3 regions of the Rheinheimera sp. NSM genome follow, and region 1 is predicted to be linked to each of the others. Evidence: riboswitches for the same ligand, from Rfam matches in the RefSeq annotation. Region 1 holds a riboswitch; each other region holds the start of a gene.
What was found. Region 1 has a riboswitch for cyclic di-GMP ahead of ACTZWV_RS17975 (OmpA family protein). Riboswitches for the same ligand answer to the same signal wherever they lie in the genome.
Positions count from the first base shown of each region.

Region 2: another riboswitch for cyclic di-GMP. It lies ahead of ACTZWV_RS07665 (DUF3718 domain-containing protein); the one in region 1 lies ahead of ACTZWV_RS17975 (OmpA family protein).
Region 3: another riboswitch for cyclic di-GMP. It lies ahead of ACTZWV_RS03325 (hypothetical protein); the one in region 1 lies ahead of ACTZWV_RS17975 (OmpA family protein).

Region 1 covers NZ_JBQTCI010000008.1:34,413-38,608, reverse strand. The annotation lists gene fliF (flagellar basal-body MS-ring/collar protein FliF) at 1-100, opposite strand, end outside; gene ACTZWV_RS17985 (flagellar hook-basal body complex protein FliE) at 111-428, opposite strand; gene ACTZWV_RS17980 (sigma-54-dependent transcriptional regulator) at 440-1,756, opposite strand; gene ACTZWV_RS17975 (OmpA family protein) at 1,756-2,628, opposite strand; cyclic di-GMP riboswitch class I at 2,778-2,872, opposite strand; gene flhA (flagellar biosynthesis protein FlhA) at 3,210-4,196, opposite strand, start outside.
Region 2 covers NZ_JBQTCI010000002.1:399,792-403,987, reverse strand. The annotation lists gene ACTZWV_RS07675 (DUF1840 domain-containing protein) at 1-150, opposite strand, end outside; gene glpK (glycerol kinase GlpK) at 237-1,751, shown strand; cyclic di-GMP riboswitch class I at 1,827-1,919, shown strand; gene ACTZWV_RS07665 (DUF3718 domain-containing protein) at 2,040-2,411, shown strand; gene ACTZWV_RS07660 (cation:proton antiporter domain-containing protein) at 2,487-4,037, opposite strand; gene ACTZWV_RS07655 (MgtC/SapB family protein) at 4,098-4,196, opposite strand, start outside.
Region 3 covers NZ_JBQTCI010000001.1:750,083-754,278, reverse strand. The annotation lists gene ACTZWV_RS03330 (TonB-dependent receptor) at 1-184, shown strand, start outside; gene ACTZWV_RS03325 (hypothetical protein) at 251-1,678, opposite strand; cyclic di-GMP riboswitch class I at 1,858-1,953, opposite strand; gene ACTZWV_RS03320 (hypothetical protein) at 2,244-2,774, opposite strand; gene ACTZWV_RS03315 (hypothetical protein) at 2,992-4,196, opposite strand, start outside.

The DNA.
Region 1 (4,196 bases):
CCGGTAACCAGCTGAACCGGTTAGACAAATTAATGACTTTCTCGCGAAAGTTGCCCTCGATACTGACCGGGGGCATAGTTTTAACCACTTCGCCTTTCATTGCATTGTCCTTACAGTGACATTCGCATCACGTCATCAATGCCGCTCAGTACCTTGTTGCGTACCTGCATCAGCATGGAGAAACTTAAATCCGCTTTTTGGCTGGCTACCATGGCGCCAACCACGTCGTCACTGCGACCGGTATCGACTGCCGTCATCAGATCTGCCGCAATATTTTGCTGCTGGTTCACAGAGCGGATAACCTTGCTAAAATCACTGCTAATGCCGCTATCGTTACTGGCTGGGGTAATCTGTTCACTGCCGGCAACCTGTTGTAATCTGGTCATCATTTGCAGCATCTGGCTTTGACTGTCTATCGGTGAAATCATACTGGTTATCCTTAAGAAGCTAATGCGTCTATGTCGACACCATGCTCACGCATGGCTGCTATTTTGTAACGCAGGGCGCGGGTGCTGACACCCAACGCCTGCGCCGTACGGGTACGGTGGCCGTTAAACTTATTCAGTACATTTAAAATGTAATCAAATTCGGCGTCTTTCTTACTTTGCTTGAGCAAGCTGGCGCAAATTGCGGCCGCTTGCGGGTGGCACTGCGGTAAATTTAAATCGGCTATTTGCAGCTCAATACCACGCGCCATCACTAAAGCACGCTGCATAATGTTTTCCAGCTCACGCACATTACCCGGCCAGTTGTATTGCAACATCACATCGGCCGCACCACGGCTTAAACGGTACTTGCCGTTGCCGTACTTATTAATAAAGAACTCTGCCAGTGGCAAAATATCGTCGCGCCGCTCGCGCAGTGCCGGCCAGCTCAGTGGCAACACATCCAACCGGTAGAATAAATCTTCACGGAACAGGCCTTGCTCTACCTGGCTACGCAAGTTTTTGTTACTGGCTGCAATCACGCGAATATCCAGCTTAATGCGGCTGTTGCTGCCCAGCCGCTCTACTTCACGCTCCTGCAATACCCGCAGCAATTTGGCCTGCAGTGCCAGTGGCAGCTCGGATATTTCATCCAGCAAAATAGTGCCGCCGTTGGCCGCTTCAAACTTACCTATCTGTTGGTTTACCGCACCGGTAAAAGCGCCTTTGTTGTGGCCAAATAGCATGGCCTCCAGCATATGTTCCGGAATAGCGGCACAGTTCACGGCAATAAACGGCTTGTCAGCACGATCTGAAGCCTGATGAATAAACTGCGCCAGCCGCTCTTTGCCGGTACCGGATTCACCGAGGATCAACACGCTGGCTTCGGTTTGCGCAGCACGGTTAGCCAACTGCAAAATCTGCCGGCTGGCGTGCGATACCGCTACCAGATCCTTTAAGCCGCGGCTCATCGCACTGGCATTACGGATTGAGGTTTTTAACTGCGAGCAGAAAAAAGGCTTTAGTAAATAATCTATTGCGCCGCTTTGTAAGGTATCGGACGCCAACTCACTTTGATCGTTACCGACCATACTGATAATTTGCGCCGCCGGCAGCTTGCGGCACACCAGGCTAACCAGATCCGGTAACGCCATTTGCGGCAGGTCGCAGTCAATAAAGGCCAGCGCCGGTTGATAATCATGGCACAGGCCGACGATTTCAGTAACATCGGCAGTGTGCAGCAGCTGGTAACCTTCACTTTGAATGCATTGGCGTACTTCAGCATCAGGCTGTTGTTGGGCTATCCACAGTACATAAGCAGAATGTTTCATTATTCCGCCTCCTGCTGCGCGCCGCTACGGATTAACCGCACCGATACGCGGCGGTTAGCTTGCTCCGGCTTACCCTGGCTGTTCAACAGCGGATAACGGTTACCATGAGCGCGGATTTCTAACTTAGATGCACTCACGCCCAACTCAATCAACTGCGCAGCGACTTCATCAGCCCTTTCCTGCGACAGCACACGGTTCGCCAATACAGTGCCGACATCATCGGTATGCCCATCGATAAGTATTTTGCTGACTGAGGGGTCTAATTGCAGATAGCGCGCCAGTTTTTGCAACTGCGGCAACTGTTGCCGCGTCAGGGTACGCTGGCCATCAGCAAACTGAATTTCGCTGTCTCTGGCTTGTTGCCAGGATAACGGCGACATTTGCGCCACGCAGCCACGGAACTGCTCCACCGCGCCGGAACCGCTGACACTGGTAAGCAGTATTTGTTGTTTATGCTGCTTATCACTGAGCTCAAATTGCAGCCAGTTACCGAATTGAATTTGCTGTAATAAAGGTAAGGCACCGGTGATAAAGCTGACTTTAGTATCGTGGTATAGCTCGGCGTTGTAGGGAAAATCTGCCGCGGCTGTCGCCGCGCCTGGTTGCCAATCGGCAGGCCGGGCGGCCACGCTGGCTTGTGCTAACGCATAGTAAGGTTGTGCTAATGCCAGATCCAAGCGCAGCGAATGGCCGGGTTCTGCCAGAAAACTGACATCACCCACGCCGTTAACTACTTGCTGTAACCGACAATGAAAAGCGCTGCTGTGCAACTGCCAGTCTGCCTGTTCTGCCGGTTGCACCAGCAACGCAGCCGCCAGTGCACCGCCGGCGGCAGAGGCACTAAGCCAGAGACTCAGAGATAACAATGACACATCAATATCCTTTTAATTAACCACAACCGTTACTGCCGGGCAGTAACACCAAAAGTTGAAGAAAATAAAAGGAAAACCGCATAGAAAGCGCTCTGTTCTGACACGGACAGCCGTGCAGGCAGAGGCATACCCGAAGGATGCCGCTAAGCTAATGCAACCCCGCTATCGTAGCGTTTTTAATAAAAACGTCGTAGACCGGAGGCTTTGCGTCCTGCCCTTTCGGTGCAGTTTGCCTTTTAATTGTCTTAACCTGTTCATAAAAAGCTATGCCATTTATGAACTGAAACTGAATAAATTAAAAGATAACTAAATTAGCACTGCAAGGCAAGCATCTTTTTTCACAAGATCTTATTAGATCTTTAGGATCATCAACTTGCCGCAGTTTATTTTTTCGCCTCTCGTTACATAATTGCCACAACTGCTCGGACCAGCCAGGCTGATTTTTGACTAACTATGTGCAAATAACTGCAAAACTATCTAAACAGAGCCTTTATATCCGCCGTATATTAGCTACAGCCTGTTACATCAACATGACAGCTGTAGCCGGACCCGCTAACGCCCCGCTTGCTTGTCAGCTGCAGTTAGCCCAGCGCACCTATGACATTTACCCGCACCGTTTCCGGAATTTCGTTATAGGACAACACCGCCAGCGAGTTCTGCGTGAAAGTACGCGCATAACGTGCCAACAACGGCCGCAACTGCGGCACCACGACCAGCGCAGGCGTTAAGCCCTGCTGCTGCATCTGGCTGCTGATCAACGGCATATTGCGCTGGAACTGGCTTAGCAGGTTTGGCGCCACCGGGAAGCTGTCCAGTGCTACTTTGCCGGCCTGCATCGCTTGGTTTAGTGCACTTTGTAAGGTTTGCTCCAGCTTTTCATCCAGCGTAAAGGCGCTCAGCTCTTCTTTATCACCGCTGATCTGCCGCACTAAGGCGCGTTGCAAGGCACAGCGCACATCCGATGTTAGTAAGATAGGATCTTTGGTCACTTCGCTGCTGTCGAGCAAGGTGCTGGCGATGCTGAGAATATCGCCCAGGCTGACCTGCTCGCGCAGTAGTAAGCGGTACACTTTAAGCTGTACTGTTGCGGTCAGCGCTTTATCCAGCGCTTCAGCCAATACCGGCGCCACTGAGGCCAGCCGTTTATTCAACTGTTTTACATCCTCATACACAAACAGCTCAGATAAATGCTCTTTAATCACTTTGCCGGCATGGGTGGCAATAACAGTAGCCAGATCCACCACCGAATAACCTAAATTCAAGGCTTTGGCCCGGCTGTTGTTATCTATCCACACCGCTTCCAGGCCATAGGCCGGATCCCGCGTGATCTCGCCGTCCAGCTGGCCATAAATATCGCCGGTATTCAGTGCCAGCAACTGCTGCGGGTTTAACCGGCCGGTCGTCAGCGGCACCCCGGCCAGTTTAATGCGGTATTCTTGCGGGTTAAGCTGCAAATTATCGCGCACCCGCACTTCCGGCAATAAAAAGCCGCTTTGTTCCGATAAGGTTTTGCGAATACCGCGCAGGGTTTGCACCAGCTCTTCGCCTTTGTCTTTATCGGCCAGGTA
Region 2 (4,196 bases), on a different contig from region 1:
CTGCAATTGCGCCAGAGCTTTCGGCACATCTTCAGCGTAAAGCGCTGAGGGAACTTTGTCATCCCGCCCCATCAATTGCAGTAATTTCAGCGCAGCATCTTTAAAGTAAATTAAATCGCCGCTGGCTTTGGATTTAAAGGTAACTATCATACAGACTCCACTATTGGGCGTAGACACTGCCAGCGTTTGCTGCCAGGCTAAACAATAACTTAAGCATAACGCTAAAAGCTCACGCCATGGCAAAATATATACTCGCTATTGATCAAGGTACTACCTCAAGCCGCGCTATTATCTACAATCCGGTCCTGCAGCCGGTTGCCTGCGCCCAACAGGAACTGCCGCTAAGCTACCCGCAATCCGGCTGGGTAGAGCAAGACCCGGCACAGATTTGGCACAGTGTGACCGCCAGTATCAGCCGCGCATTACAGCAAGCCAAACTGAAACCGGCAGATATCGCCGGTATCGGTATTACTAATCAGCGCGAAACCACACTGCTTTGGTACAAAACCTCCGGCAAGGTGCTGTATCCGGCGATTGTCTGGCAGGACAGACGCACGGCAGCACTGTGCCGGCAACTGAAAGATTCAGGCCAGGAGTCAGTGCTGCAGCAAAAAACCGGCCTGTTGGCCGATCCATATTTTTCCGCCACTAAGCTGTGCTGGTTACTCGACAACGTGGCAGGTGCCAGACAAGCTGCAACAGCCGGTGAGCTGTGTTTTGGCACCATTGATTGTTATCTGTTATGGCTACTGAGCGGCGGCAAAGTGCATGCCACCGATGCCAGCAATGCCAGCCGCACCCTGCTGTTTAATATTCATCGCCAACAGTGGGATGAAGAACTGCTGCAACTGTTCAATATTCCTGCCGCTGTGCTGCCGCAAGTGCGGGATAACGCAACAGAGTTTGGTTTGACTGACAAAGCGGTGTTTGGCGCGGCGGTGCCGCTGCTAAGTATGATAGGCGATCAACAGGCAGCATTATTAGGCCAGGCCTGTATTACACCTGGCATGAGTAAAAGCACTTATGGCACCGGCTGTTTCGCTGTGGTAAATACCGGCAGTAAGGTGCTGCACAGCAAACATAAGCTGCTTAGCACCGTGGCATGGCGCTTAAACAGCCATACTACTTATGCGCTCGAAGGCAGCATTTTTATGGCCGGCGCAACCGTGCAATGGCTGCGCGATAAGCTGGGTATTATCCGTCAGGCCAGCGATACTGAGGCCCTGGCAGCCGGTATTGATTATCAACAAACCGAGTTGTTAATCCCCGCCTTTACCGGGCTTGGTACACCACATTGGCAGCCACAAGTACAAGCCGCACTGTTTGGCATGACCCGCGACAGCGGCCGTGCGCAAATAGCCGCCGCCGCGCTGCGCAGTGTGGCGTATCAAAGCCGTGATTTACTTAGCGCCATGCGGCAGGATGGCATTAATGTCAGCAGTTTACGGGTAGACGGCGGCATGACAGCCAACCGCTGGTTTTTACAGGCGCTGGCCGATTTATGCCAAACACCCATAGCACGCTGCCACACTACCGACGCCACCGCGCTGGGTGCAGCCTTTTTAGTGGCATTACAACTGGGTTATGTCGGCAGTTTAACTGAGATTAATAACATTTGGTGCAGTGATTGGCAGTTGCAACCGGAGCTGGCAGCGCCATTAGCCGATGCACTGTATCAACGCTGGCAACGTGCAACCGCTGCGCTAATGGCGTTGGATATAGCCATAGTGCAACAACGGTGGCCGGTCTAAGCATAAGATTTAAAAAAAGTTTCAATTCAGCTTAAATTAAGCTTGCATAAAAAACGAGCGTTAATTAGAATGCGCTCGCTCGAAAGGCAAGTCTCCCGAAAGGGAGTACACGCAAAGCTTCAGGTCTAAGGGTTGCCGCAAGGCATCTACGATAGCTGGGCTGCCGTCGCTAAGTGCGATGTTTATTCTGCTCTGTCAGAGTTAAACGACATGCCTTATGTCCTTTCGTGTTCTGCAACTGCTGTTGCATTAATGATTGTTACTTAACTCAAATTTTGGAGCTCGAATATGAAAGCAAAATTAATCACTTTAGCTACTGTTATCGCCGCCACTTCATTTATCAGTGCTCCTGCAGCAGCCGACGATCAATTAGCCCAATCTATCTGCTCTTATGTTGCAGCGGATAGCAAAAACAATCTGCGTAAAACCTTATCTGACAACCGCTTACGTTTACGTAACGTATACGACGGTATTGTATGTGACGGTTTACCACTGGTTCGCCACGCCATCAAGCACAATGCTGCAGATGCAGCCGGCTTTATCATCAGCCAGTTACCAGGCAGCCAGGTTGCCGCGTCAGGTGACATCGAGTGGGCTACCAGCAACGGTTTCGGCACTTCGCCAATCATTGCTGCTATCAAAGAACGTAGCGCCAGCTAACTATCTTATTCTATAAAAAAGGCGCCTTTATGGCGCCTTTTTTATGCTGTTCTCCGGTCCAACTTACCGGTAGTGTTATGCTTTTATCGCAAAGCAATGTTGCTTAACGTGCTCGGCAATACCGACACCGGCTTCAGACATGGTTAGATAGGTTTGATCGGCACCGGCAGCAATAATCTCGCGCGCTTCATCATCATGCATACTGTGCGACACAATAAAGCCGCTAAAACCGGCATTGCGCAGTTTTTTTGCTGCAATCATTTTGGCTTCCACGTCATTCATACTAAGGATCACCGCTTCAACCTTGCCAAAATCCAGGCCTTGCCAAAACACCTGATCTTCGGCATCAGCATAGAAAATATTAATACCTTTCTTCTGATGCTCTGCCACTTTAGCCGGATCTGAATCCATTGCGATGATTTTACGGCTGCTGGATAAATAGTTATAGGCGGCGGTACCGGTGCGTCCCATGCCCATGATCAGCACATCAGCATCACCCAGTGATACCGGTTGCTCGTCCGGGTGATGGATATTGCGCTCAAACTTCAGCAAACGGTTACATAGCTTTTCATACAGCGGGTGTGCCATACGATTTAGCGGCGCAGAGATAACAAAAGAAATAGCCACCGTTAACGCCAGCGGAATAAGCCACTCGGGCAATACTACACTGGCAACTATCAGACCAAATTCGCTGTAGTTAGTCAGGCTGATACTGGTTAAGAAAGCACTGCGCGCCCGCAATTTAAACATGATTAACAACAAGAAAAACAATATCGCTTTCACCGGCAGTAACAACGACATCACACCGGCAAATAGCCAGGCATTGGCATCCGGCAAGCCGTCGATACCAATTTGTAAAAAGAACCCTACCAGAAAGAATTCTTTAATACTCCACAACGATTTCGACAGCTCGCCGGCCCGGGCATGCTTAGCTAACAAGGCGCCAAACACCAGTGCGCCTAACTCAGAACTTAACCCCACCAGCTCAAAGCCCTGGCCGCCTATTACCAGTGCCAGCATTAAACCAAACAAAATCAGTAAGTCTTCATGGCCGCTGGCATCAAGCAATTTGTACAGCAGCGGTCGCAGTAGCGGTAAGCCAAACACCAGCAGTGCCCAGGGCGATGGTGTAGTGCCGTTAGCCAGGCTCATTACCAGCAGTGCCAATAAGTCCTGTACAATCAGAATACCTATAGCGACCCGGCCATGAAAGGCGCGGATCTCGCGTTTGCCTTCCAATACCTTTGCCGCCAACACTGTGCTGGAAAATGCCAGCGCTACCGCTAACATTAAGGCCTGATACCAACTAACGTCAAAAATAAACAGTACCGCAGGTAAGGTAAGAATAATCGACAAGGCAAAATGCAGAGTACTGCCACCCAGTACTTCAGGCTTGGCCAGACTACGTACATTTAACTTCAGGCCAACTGTAAACAACAGCAGTAATACGCCCAAATGGGCAACGTGATGAATTATCGACGGCCCTTCCGGCGGTAAGCTAAGGTCTGAAGCAGTAGCAGAGATAACAAAGCCCGCCAACAAGTACCCCACTAACGGCGGTAAGCCTATGGCACGAACCAGTAAACCTAAAGAAAACGCAAAACCAATCCAGACAGCTTCAAGCATGTAATCCGTCCATTTTTATATTGTTATTCAAGATACTAACTCACTTTTGTCATAGCTGCATTAATGTGGATCATCAATATCTGCCCGCTGCGCGGCTTTGTTATCTTCTTTGCGCCGGCCAAACAAGCTGCCGTTACTGCGGGTGATCCACTCGTTATA
Region 3 (4,196 bases), on a different contig from region 1:
TAGCGTAAGCTATAGCGGTATCGACGCCATGACGGTTACCTTTGGTATTAAAAACCTGTTTGACGAAGACCCGCCATTTACCGCGCACCAAAACGACTTTGCTGCCGGCGCCGGCTGGGAAACCCGTATAGCCGACCCACGCGGCCGTGCCTATACGTTATTGCTGGAATATAAATTTATGTAAGCCTGACTTACCTACATAAAAAAAGCCGTGGTAGTTAACTACCACGGCTTTTTAAACTAAACCGCTTTAGTCACGCAGTAATACACCGCTATAACTAGATTCAACTTTGCCATCTGTCAGCGTAACTAAATTAAAAACAATTGCATCACCGCTGCTTTGCTTAACACCAGCCACTACGCCATTGAAATCACCAGTGACACTGCACCCGGTTAAAGACAACTGCATATCAGCAATTGATGCCACATAATTTGTTACCGAGCCGCCGGTGACAGTACAATCATCTACAGTGCCACTGACAGTGCCATCTTCAGCGATAGTTAAGTTGCCCCAATTGCCGGCTATATTAGCTAACAAAGACGACTGGGCAACTTGTTCCAGACCGGAAAATGACTCTTCAATATCATTTGATAACACAATGTTGCCACTAAGCTTATGGTCCTTACTGTTTGGTACCGGCATAGTCAGCGACGCAGCAACCAAATTATTTGATGGCAAGCTTATGCCTGAACCGTCAGCATCTAATACGGCTACAACTGCAGGCGCTGTATAAGAAAACACATAGTTTCCACCTATTACACCGCCGCGATAGTAAACTTTATTACCTTTACTGATCAATGAACGACCAATTGCACCAATATATAATGCAGGTTGTAATTCACCGTTAAGTGCCAGAGCGTCTTGCTGTGAAGTGAAATCATCAACAATACCGGTAACAGCGTTGTCTTCGCTATCTAAGGCAAACCACTTCAGATAAGTTACACCATCAAAGCTGTAAGACCATAACACGCCTTCGTATTGCCCGGCTGTATCACAGTCAGCATAGTTTAATGAGGCAGCAAAAACGTCATTGTCTTGTAAGGTCAGGGTACCGCTGATTTTACAGTTATCTTTATCAACCGCAGTCAGGTTTAAACCGGCATCAATATTAAATTCGCTGAAGTTTGCCTCCGCCGACCAGCCATCATTCATAGCGCTGATATCAACAATGTTGGTTACTGTGCTCAAGGTGCCACTGCTTATTACCAATTGGCTACCTGCGCCACTTGTACTTTCCAGTGTCAGGCTCGTCATACTGTTTACTGTATTGCTGCTTACTGTCAGCTCAGCACTGAATTGGCCGGCTTTTAACGCTGTATCAGCAGGCATTTTATAAAAGCCGGCTGCTTCGACAATTTTACCATCCACAATATGTTCGTTAATTTGGGTAAAATGCCCCAGCAAACTGCCTTCGTCAGAAAGACTAACGTAGTATAGGTCATCGCCAAGCAACACCACTTCAGTAAGCTTACCCAAATTCTCACGCACATAGGTTGCTGAAGCAAACTCAGGTAACACCACTGTAGGTGGAGTCGGAGTTGTTGGCGTAGTAGGTGTAGTTGGATTTGGCACTGCAACCGGCGCTTCCGTACCACTGTCAGATCCACCACCACAGGCTGTCAAACCAGCCAGCGTTAACGCATACACTACACTCAGGGCTAAGCTCTTTTTCAACATCTTTATTACTCTCCGTACAAAAAAACATCGCCCGATGCGCTTTGGCATCAATGGCAAATAAAATGAAGAAGTCGCAATGGCTGCGCCCCGCGACGAATAAAGACAGACGGCATAGATAGGCATAATCAGACAACGGCAGAAATGCCGTTATGATTGACATCAAACAGATGTGACTAAGCTAATGCAACCACTGCCATCATTAATGTTCATAACGAACATCATTAGACCAGCGGCTTTGCGTCCTGACCTTTCGGTACAGTTTGCCTTTTAATTGTCTTAGCTTAAGACGAAAACGCTATTGCATTAACGCAAGCTGAACGCGGGCAAGATATACAAATAATTACAAATTAACAAGTTATTTTTTAGCCAATTTTGCAACAAGCTTTACAAACTAAGCGCTAAGTAGTAATGATTTTTCTGGGAAAAGGAAAAACAGAAAAACAGGCGGGATTCACAACAGAACAGTGGCACAACAGGTTGCGCCACTGCTGATATTTACTTGATGCTGCGAGTTATAACATTGCATGCGAGGGCTAAACTCATGGTCAGAGGTTGGAGTTAAAACCTATTTAGGGTATACAACTTCCCCTGTATCAAAATCACTTATAAAGGTTTTAATGTTAATCTGGTGCTCACTTCCGCCGGGAGCACCTTTAATACTGCTACTGCTTTGCCAATTAACCAGATAGTTTTTTCCCGGTTCAAATAGCACATCTTTCGCTTTGAAGTTACATTTTGCACCACCGCTGCCAAGCGCATTCATTGATACCCAGCAGTAATCCAGAGTGTGGATCCCTGCAGGAACTTTAATAGCCTGATAACCATTTACATCAAGCAACGCATGCCTTCCCGCCCCCTTAAGCACCTTTCCATTAAGGCCTGTCGCTAACAAAAGCCTGTGGAAGGCAATGCCCATAGTTCTGTATGTTACTGAGTTAAAATAAATAACTGATGCTGCATCACCATCCTGAGACAAATCAAGAATTGGAGTATTCCCCTTATCAATAGTGGCTTCATATTGCTTGTATTGATACGACGAGCATGAAGTGAGAAACAGTATTAATAAGCATGATGTGAATAGTGTTTTTTTAAGCATAATCGCCCCTAATCTTTCCGTAATAGTTATAAAATGTAGTATTACCAGACGCCGAAAATGCTCCGCACTGATCTCATACTTTTTAGCTAATAGTTTTGTAAGTGGCTGCAGGCTCCGCCCCGCTTTTCATCATCATTGTCGTCCTGATACCAGTTAAATAATTACCAAGGGCAGAATAAGCGACAACCACTTAGCCGGATGTCGCTAAATTTAATGCTTACAGTTTGCGAACAAACTTACCGGCAAATTCACGCACTTTATAGGTGTATGCATTTTCGGCGAGGTCAGCTAAAACAGCTTTGTACTTAGCATTGCCGGAGCTACCCAGTACCCTGCAACTCCAGGCATGGAAATCAGAGTAGCCGGCGTAGCGGTTACGCTGCACCTTGGCTTCGCGTTGCAGAATGTCGCTTAGTTCATCCAGTAACCGCTCATTATTGGGCTGCTGTTTATAAATAATTTTTACTGCGTTAAGCCGTAACGAGCCGTCACTGCTGTTCAGCATATTCATCAGTTGGTTAGTTTGCCAATCCAGTTCAGGGTACATTGTTGAAACATCATGGATCACTTGGGCCTGTTCCGAACGCACAGTCATCGTCTCAAGGTAGTTTGTAACATAGCCCTGCAGCTTTTGCGGTGCATCACTGGCCATTACTGTATCCAATGTTGACCTGTAACGCTCTAAACCTGAATAAGCTAACGCTTTGGTTGCCCAAGTCATTTCTTCTACGTCCGCAGCAGCGGTGCTTTGGTAACCCGCTAATACCCTGGTGTTAATAGCGTCATACACAGCAGTGCTGTTATTCCATTCAGAGATCAGCTGTTTATACAGCTCAATGCGTGTAGCGGCATTACCCTGCGTTAACGACAGCAGATAACTTTGCACCAGTTCTTCAGGCAGGTATTGCTCTGATGCTAAACCGGCCGGTTTAGCCTTGGTTAGTATCTCTTTTTTGGTATACCGACGCTTCTGCTTTATCTGCTCCGCGGACATACCGGCAGTTATTGCGGCAAACGCATTCTTGTCATATTGGCTGACGCTATTCAAGCGCTTCATCAAGCTGTTGGCAATGGCTTGCGCGGTTTTGTGTTCAAGCTCAATATTGTGAGTGGTGAGGCCGTTAAATGCATCCTCAAGTGCCATGCCGCTGGTAACTTTGCTGCGAATAACCACATCGCCTAAGTAGCTGCTCTCATGCAATGCAATTATTGGCGACACCATTTTTTCTACCGGAAAAGGGGTACCATCGCCGACAAAACGACGGGAATAATCAACAAAGATGTCCAAATCAACTACGTTGATATCGCCTTCTGCTGCCAGCAGGTTTTGCTCTTTCAGCAGGTTGATAAACTGTTTTCTGATTATCGTTTCAAGCTGCTCACGGCTAAGATAGTTGCCTTTAAACTTCGGTACTGACTGAA